2 linked regions of the Skermanella sp. TT6 genome follow. The protein of the gene in region 2 binds, or shares a complex with, the protein of the main gene of each other region. Links are inferred from orthologs where the notes say so. Each region holds a gene or a part of one and is shown on either strand. Other genes may lie near its edges. The genes, in order: rpsJ and nusB.

Region 1 (3,250 bases), 780 kb from region 2 along the record:
GTACATCCGCTCCTGGCTCACCGAAGGTTTCGAGATCTTGCTCATTTCAGACGAGCCTCCAGCTGCTCGACAGCGTTGCGCGTCAGAACCAGCGTGTCGCGGCGCAGGATGTCGTAGACGTTGGCACCCTGCTCCGGCAGCACGTCGATCAACGGAACGTTCCTCGACGCACGCACGAAGTTCTCATCCAGGTTGGCGCCGTCGATGATCAGCGCCGAGGTCAGGCCGAGCTGCTTGAAGCGCTGGACCATCTCCCTGGTCTTGTGGCTGTCGGCCGTGGCGGCTTCCAGGACCACCAGCTTGCCCTCGGCCAGCTTGGTCGACAGCGCGGTCTTCAGGGCCAGCTTGCGGACCTTCTTGTTCAGGTCGTGGGCATGGCTGCGCACGACCGGACCGAAGATCGCGGCGCCGCCGCGGAACTGCGGCGACCGCAGCGAGCCCTGGCGGGCGCGGCCGGTGCCCTTCTGGCGATGCGGCTTCTTGGTCGTGCCGCTGATCTCGGAAACGCCCTTGGCCTTGTGGTTACCGGACCGCCGCTTGGCGAGCTGGTAGTTGACCATGCGGGACAGGAGATCGGTACGCAGCGGAACGCCGAACACCGCCTCATCGAGATCGATCTCGCCGACCTCTTCGTTGTTCAGATTCTTGACGGTCGTCTTCATGTCATTCACTCCGTCGGCTCGGCGCCGGTCTCGGCGGCAGGGGCCTCGGGTGCGGGAGCGGCGGCGGCGCCATCGGTCCGGACGCGAAGGGCGGCCGGGAACGGCAGGCCTTCCGGAGCCTTGCGCTTGACGGCATCGCGGACGAGCACCCAGCCACCCTCGGAACCCGGGACGGCGCCCTTGACCAGGATCAGGCCGCGGTCTTCGTCGACCTGGACGATCTTCAGGTTCTGGGTGGTGACCCGCTCGGAGCCGAGGTGACCGGCCATCTTCTTGTTCTTGAAGGTACGGCCGGGGTCCTGGCGGTTACCGGTCGAACCATGCGAACGGTGCGACACCGACACGCCGTGGGTCGCGCGCAGACCGCCGAAGTTCCACCGCTTCATGCCGCCGGCGAAGCCCTTGCCGATCGTCGTTCCGGTGACGTCCACGAGCTGGCCCGGGATGAAGTGGGCAGCCGAAATCTCGGCGCCGACCTCGATCAGGGCGTCGGCATCCACGCGGAACTCAACCACCTTGCGCTTGGGCTCCACCTTCGCCTTGGCGAAGTGGCCGCGCTGGGGCTTCGTGACGTTCTTGACCTTGGCGGTACCGGCGCCGAGCTGGACGGCGGTGTAGCCGTCGGTCTCCTCGGTGCGCACGGCGACAACCTGGCAGTTGTCGACCTTCAGCACAGTGACCGGCACATGTTCGCCCTCGTCCGTGAAGACGCGGGTCATGCCGAGTTTCTGCGCGATCAAACCGGATCGCATGGTTTAGTTCTCCTTACTAGGGACATCCTCAGGGGGAGAGGTCCCTTACCCCTATTCTTGAAGTACTTGTACTTAGAGCTTGATCTCGACGTCGACGCCGGCGGCGAGGTCGAGCTTCATCAGCGCGTCCACGGTCTGCGGGGTCGGGTCGACGATGTCGATCAGGCGCTTGTGCGTCCGGATCTCGAACTGCTCGCGCGACTTCTTGTCGATGTGCGGCGAGCGGTTGACCGTAAACTTCTCGATCTGCGTGGGCAGGGGGATCGGACCCCGAACCCGTGCGCCGGTCCGCTTGGCGGTGTTGACGATCTCGCTGGTCGACTGGTCGAGCACGCGATGGTCGAACGCCCGCAGGCGGATCCGGATATTCTGACTGTCCATCGTCTTCAAAACCCGTTTCTCTGCCGCTGAAGGGGCCGCTCCGGGGAGCAGCCCCTTTTCGTCGGCTAACTCGTTGCGCCCGTGGGGACCAACCCCACAGCGAACCCGAACCGATTTACTTGATGATGCTGGCGACGACGCCGGCGCCGACGGTGCGGCCGCCCTCGCGGATGGCGAAGCGGAGGCCTTCGTCCATGGCGATCGGGGCGATCAGGGTGACGGTCATGGCGACGTTGTCGCCGGGCATGACCATCTCGGTGCCTTCCGGCAGGGCCACCATGCCGGTCACGTCCGTGGTCCGGAAGTAGAACTGCGGACGGTAGTTGGTGAAGAACGGCGTGTGCCGGCCGCCCTCTTCCTTGGTCAGGATGTAGGCCTCGGCCTTGAACACGGTGTGCGGCGTGATCGAGCCGGGCTTGGCCAGCACCTGGCCGCGCTCGACGTCCTCGCGCTTGGTGCCGCGCAGCAGCGCCCCGATGTTGTCGCCCGCCTGGCCCTGGTCGAGCAGCTTGCGGAACATCTCGACGCCGGTCACGGTGGTCTTGACCGTGTTCTTCAGGCCGACGATCTCGATCTCCTCGCCGACCTTGACGATGCCGCGCTCGACGCGGCCGGTCACCACGGTGCCGCGGCCCGAGATCGAGAACACGTCCTCGATCGGCATCAGGAACGGACGGTCGACCGGGCGCTCCGGCTGCGGGATGTACTCGTCAACCGCCGCCATCAGCTTGAGCACGGCTTCCTTGCCGATCTCCGGGCTCTTGTCCTCCAGCGCCATCAGCGCCGAGCCGTGGACGATCGGGATGTCGTCGCCGGGGAAATCGTAGCTGCTCAGCAGCTCGCGCACTTCCAACTCGACCAGTTCCAGCAGCTCGGGGTCGTCGACCATGTCGACCTTGTTCAGGAACACCACGATCGCCGGGACGCCGACCTGCCGGGCCAGCAGGATGTGCTCGCGGGTCTGCGGCATCGGGCCGTCGGCCGCCGACACCACCAGGATCGCGCCGTCCATCTGCGCGGCACCCGTGATCATGTTCTTCACGTAGTCGGCGTGGCCCGGGCAATCGACGTGGGCATAGTGGCGGTTGGCCGTCTCGTACTCGACGTGCGCCGTCGAGATCGTGATGCCGCGGGCCTTCTCCTCCGGCGCCTTGTCGATCTGGTCGTACGCGGTGAACGTCGCACCGCCCGTCTCGGCCAGAACCTTGGTGATCGCCGCCGTCAACGAGGTCTTGCCGTGGTCGACGTGACCGATCGTGCCGATGTTGCAGTGCGGCTTGGTCCGCTCAAATTTCGCCTTCGCCATGGTCCTCAGTCTCCATAATCTGTCTTAGTCACCGGCAGTTCACTCGAGAGCCTTACGCCACCCTGGCGCGGACCTCATCGGCGATGGCCTGCGGCACCGGTTCGTAGTGGTCGAATTGCATCGTGTGATGCGCGCGGCCCTGGCTGATG
Region 2 (3,017 bases):
GGCACCATCGCCGACCTGATCGCGCACCGCCGCCGCACCGAGACGATCATCGACCGCACGCTGGAGACGGTGCTGGACAGCCGCTACGGCGGCCAGTTCCGCATGATGGTCTATGTCAACAAGGTGCAGTACGCGGAGCACATCGCCCTGGTGAAGGGCGACATCGCGGCGCCCGGCCCGGTGCTGGTCCGCATGCATGCGCTGAACGTGCTGGACGACGTGCTGCACGACCGGTCCTGCGGCCGGGGCGGGGAGCTCCAGGCGGCGATGCGGGCGATCGGCGAGGCCGGCCGCGGTATCGTCGTGCTGCTGCGCGAGCCCCAGCCGACCAGCCTGTCCAGCCGCGTCAAGGCGCAGCTCGAAGGCATGCCCAACCCGGCGGGCGAGCTGCGCGACTACGGCATCGGCGCCCAGATCCTGTTCGACCTGGGGGTGCGGGAGATGATTCTCCTGTCCAACCATAAGAAGACGATCATCGGGCTCGACGGCTACGGCCTCACCGTGGTCGGCCAGCAGCCCATCCCGCTGACCAGTCCTGACCCAACCACTTCCGGAGCCGACTGAGGCATGTCCGCCGTTCCCGATTCAGTAGCCCAGATCATGGGTCCCCACGTCCTGATCGTCGAAGCCCGCTTCTACGAGGACATCGCCGACGAGCTGGTGCGCGGCGCCATCCTGGCGCTGGAGGCGGCGGGGGCGACCTATGACCGGATCGCGGTGCCCGGCGCCTTCGAGATTCCGGCCGCGATCAATTTCGCGATCCAGGCCGGCGGCGATGCCGCCCACGCCCCTGCGAACGACGAAGCCGCGGCGCCGCGCTACGACGGCTATGTGGCGCTCGGCTGCGTGATCCGGGGCGAGACGACCCATTACGACTATGTCTGCGTGGAGAGCGCCAGAGGGTTGCAGGATCTCGCCTTGCGCCACAACGCGGCGATCGGCTACGGCATCCTGACGGTCGAGAACGACGACCAGGCTTGGGCGCGCGCCAAGGTGGATCAGAAGAACAAGGGCGGGGCGGTCGCCAACGCGTGCCTTGACATGATCCGGTTGAAACGCCACTTCGGCCTCACGTCCTGACCGGGACGTTCAGATCAGACATAGACGCGGTTGAAAAGCTCCACCATGGCACAGTCCGACGATGCGCGCGACGGCGCCCCGCCCAAGCGCGGCTCTTCCGGTTCGGGGGCGCGCCGCAGCGGCGGCGGCTCCGCGAAGGCGCGCCGCAAGGCGGCCCGGCTGGCGGCCGTGCAGGCGCTCTACCAGATCGACCTGACCGGCACCAACGCGGAGTCGGTCCTGGGCGAGTTCATCAAGCATCGGCTGGGGCACGAGGTGGACGGCGACACCTATGTCGCCGCCGACCCCCAGCTCTTCTCCGACATCCTGCGCGGCGCCAGCGCCCGCCGGGCCGAGCTGGACGAGATGCTGGGCAGCTGCCTGGACGCCCAGTGGCCGGTGGACCGGCTGGAGCTGCTGATGCGCGCCATCCTGCGGGCCGGCGCCTTCGAGCTGCTGGTCCATGTGGACACCCATCCCCGCATCGTGATCAGCGAGTATGTGGACGTGTCGCACGCCTTCTTCGCCGGGCGCGAGCCGGCCATGGTCAACGGCGTGCTGGACAAGCTGGCCCGCGCGATCCGGGCCGAGGACCTGGCGACGCCGGACCCTTCCCGTGCCGCTCGGTGAATTCGGCCGGATCGAACGATACCTGAAGCCGCTGGCGGCGGGCTTCCCCGGCGCCCTCGGCCTGACCGACGACGCGGCGGTCTTCGGCGTCCCGGCCGGGCACGAGCTGGTGGTGACCACCGACGCGCTGGTCGCCGGCGTGCATTTCCTGGCCGACGACCCGCCGGCGGACATCGCCGCCAAGATGCTGCGGGTCAACCTGTCCGACCTCGCCGCCATGGGGGCCGAGCCGCTGGCCTATTCCCTGGTCACCAGCCTGCCCGCGGGCCTGGGCGACGAGTGGCTGGCCGACTTCGCCGCCCAGTTGGCGGAGGACCAGCGGGACTACGGCATCCACCTGATGGGCGGCGACAGCGTGTCCACGCCCGGCGCCGTCACGCTGTCGGTGACCGCCTTCGGACTTGTGCCCGCCGGCCAAGCATTGCGCCGGGGCGGGGCGGACCCGGGCGACCTGGTCTTCGTCAGCGGCACCATCGGCGACGCCGTGCTTGGCCTGGCCGTGCTCCAGGGAAATCTGACCGCCGCCGACCCGCAGCCGTTGATCGACCGCTACCGCCGCCCGCGACCGCGCCTGTCGTTGGTGCCCGTGCTGAGGCGCTTCGCCACGGCCGGCCTCGACGTGTCCGACGGCCTGGTCGCCGACCTCGGCCACCTGTGCGAAGTCTCGGGCCGCGCCGCCGTGATTCACGCGGACCGCGTCCCCCTGTCCGCCGCCACCCGCGCCGTCCTGGCCGCCGACGCGACCCTGCTGGCGACGGCGCTGACCGGCGGCGACGACTACGAGATCGTCTTCACCGTGAAGCCGGAGGACCGCGACGCGCTGCTCGCCTCGGGCGCCGACGTGACCGAGATCGGCCGCCTTGTTCCCGGCGGCGAGCCCGGAAGCGTCACCGTCCTGGACGCCGCCGGCCAACCCCTGCCGCTGCCGTCCCGAGGCTGGACGCACTTTTGACAAGCCCTCGGCGGAGGGTGCGCGTCTCGCGCACCATGGGCGGCGGGACGCCGCCTCTCCGCGGCAGACTCACGGGAACAGGGGCGCCTGCTCCAGGCCCATGGTTTCGATCAGGCCGGTCATCACGTTCATGTTCTGGATCGCCTGGCCCGAGGCGCCCTTGACCAGGTTGTCGATCACCGACAGCACGATCGCGCGGCCCTTGATCCGGTCCGGGAACACGGAGATATGGATCTGGTTCGACCCGCGGACATGCTTGGTGTGCGGCACCACGCCGGCCGGCAGCACCTGGACGAAGGGCTCCGCCTCGAACCGCGCCGCCAGCGCCGCGCGCAGATCGTCCGGCGTGTTGCCGCCGGCCAGCCTGACATAGGTC

What was found.
Region 1: the proteins of nusB (region 2) and rpsJ are in contact, whole or in part, in a solved structure (PDB 3D3B), measured with the Escherichia coli proteins. The link is inferred for Skermanella sp. TT6 from one-to-one orthologs.

The regions. Positions count from the first base shown.
Region 1 is NZ_CP067420.1:4,308,412-4,311,661, forward strand. What follows is about bases 142-3,074. They hold rpsJ (30S ribosomal protein S10), read right to left. Parts: upstream 1,796-3,074; coding sequence 1,487-1,795; downstream 142-1,486. Other genes in these bases: rplD (50S ribosomal protein L4), read right to left, coding at 142-662; rplC (50S ribosomal protein L3), read right to left, coding at 668-1,414; tuf (elongation factor Tu), read right to left, coding at 1,911-3,074. In the rest of the region: IGS68_RS20095 (50S ribosomal protein L23), read right to left, coding at 1-36; more of rplD, read right to left, coding at 42-141; more of tuf, read right to left, coding at 3,075-3,101; fusA (elongation factor G), read right to left, coding at 3,154-3,250. UniProt on the Escherichia coli protein: Involved in the binding of tRNA to the ribosomes. Part of the processive rRNA transcription and antitermination complex (rrnTAC). The complex forms an RNA-chaperone ring around the RNA exit tunnel of RNA polymerase (RNAP).
Region 2 is NZ_CP067420.1:5,087,499-5,090,515, reverse strand. The notes cover bases 208-2,907. They hold nusB (transcription antitermination factor NusB), read left to right. Parts: upstream 208-1,125; coding sequence 1,126-1,689; downstream 1,690-2,907. Other genes in these bases: argC (N-acetyl-gamma-glutamyl-phosphate reductase), read right to left, coding at 2,711-2,907; thiL (thiamine-phosphate kinase), read left to right, coding at 1,676-2,641; ribH (6,7-dimethyl-8-ribityllumazine synthase), read left to right, coding at 568-1,080; ribB (3,4-dihydroxy-2-butanone-4-phosphate synthase), read left to right, coding at 208-564. In the rest of the region: more of ribB, read left to right, coding at 1-207; more of argC, read right to left, coding at 2,908-3,017. UniProt on the Escherichia coli protein: Part of the processive rRNA transcription and antitermination complex (rrnTAC). The complex forms an RNA-chaperone ring around the RNA exit tunnel of RNA polymerase (RNAP).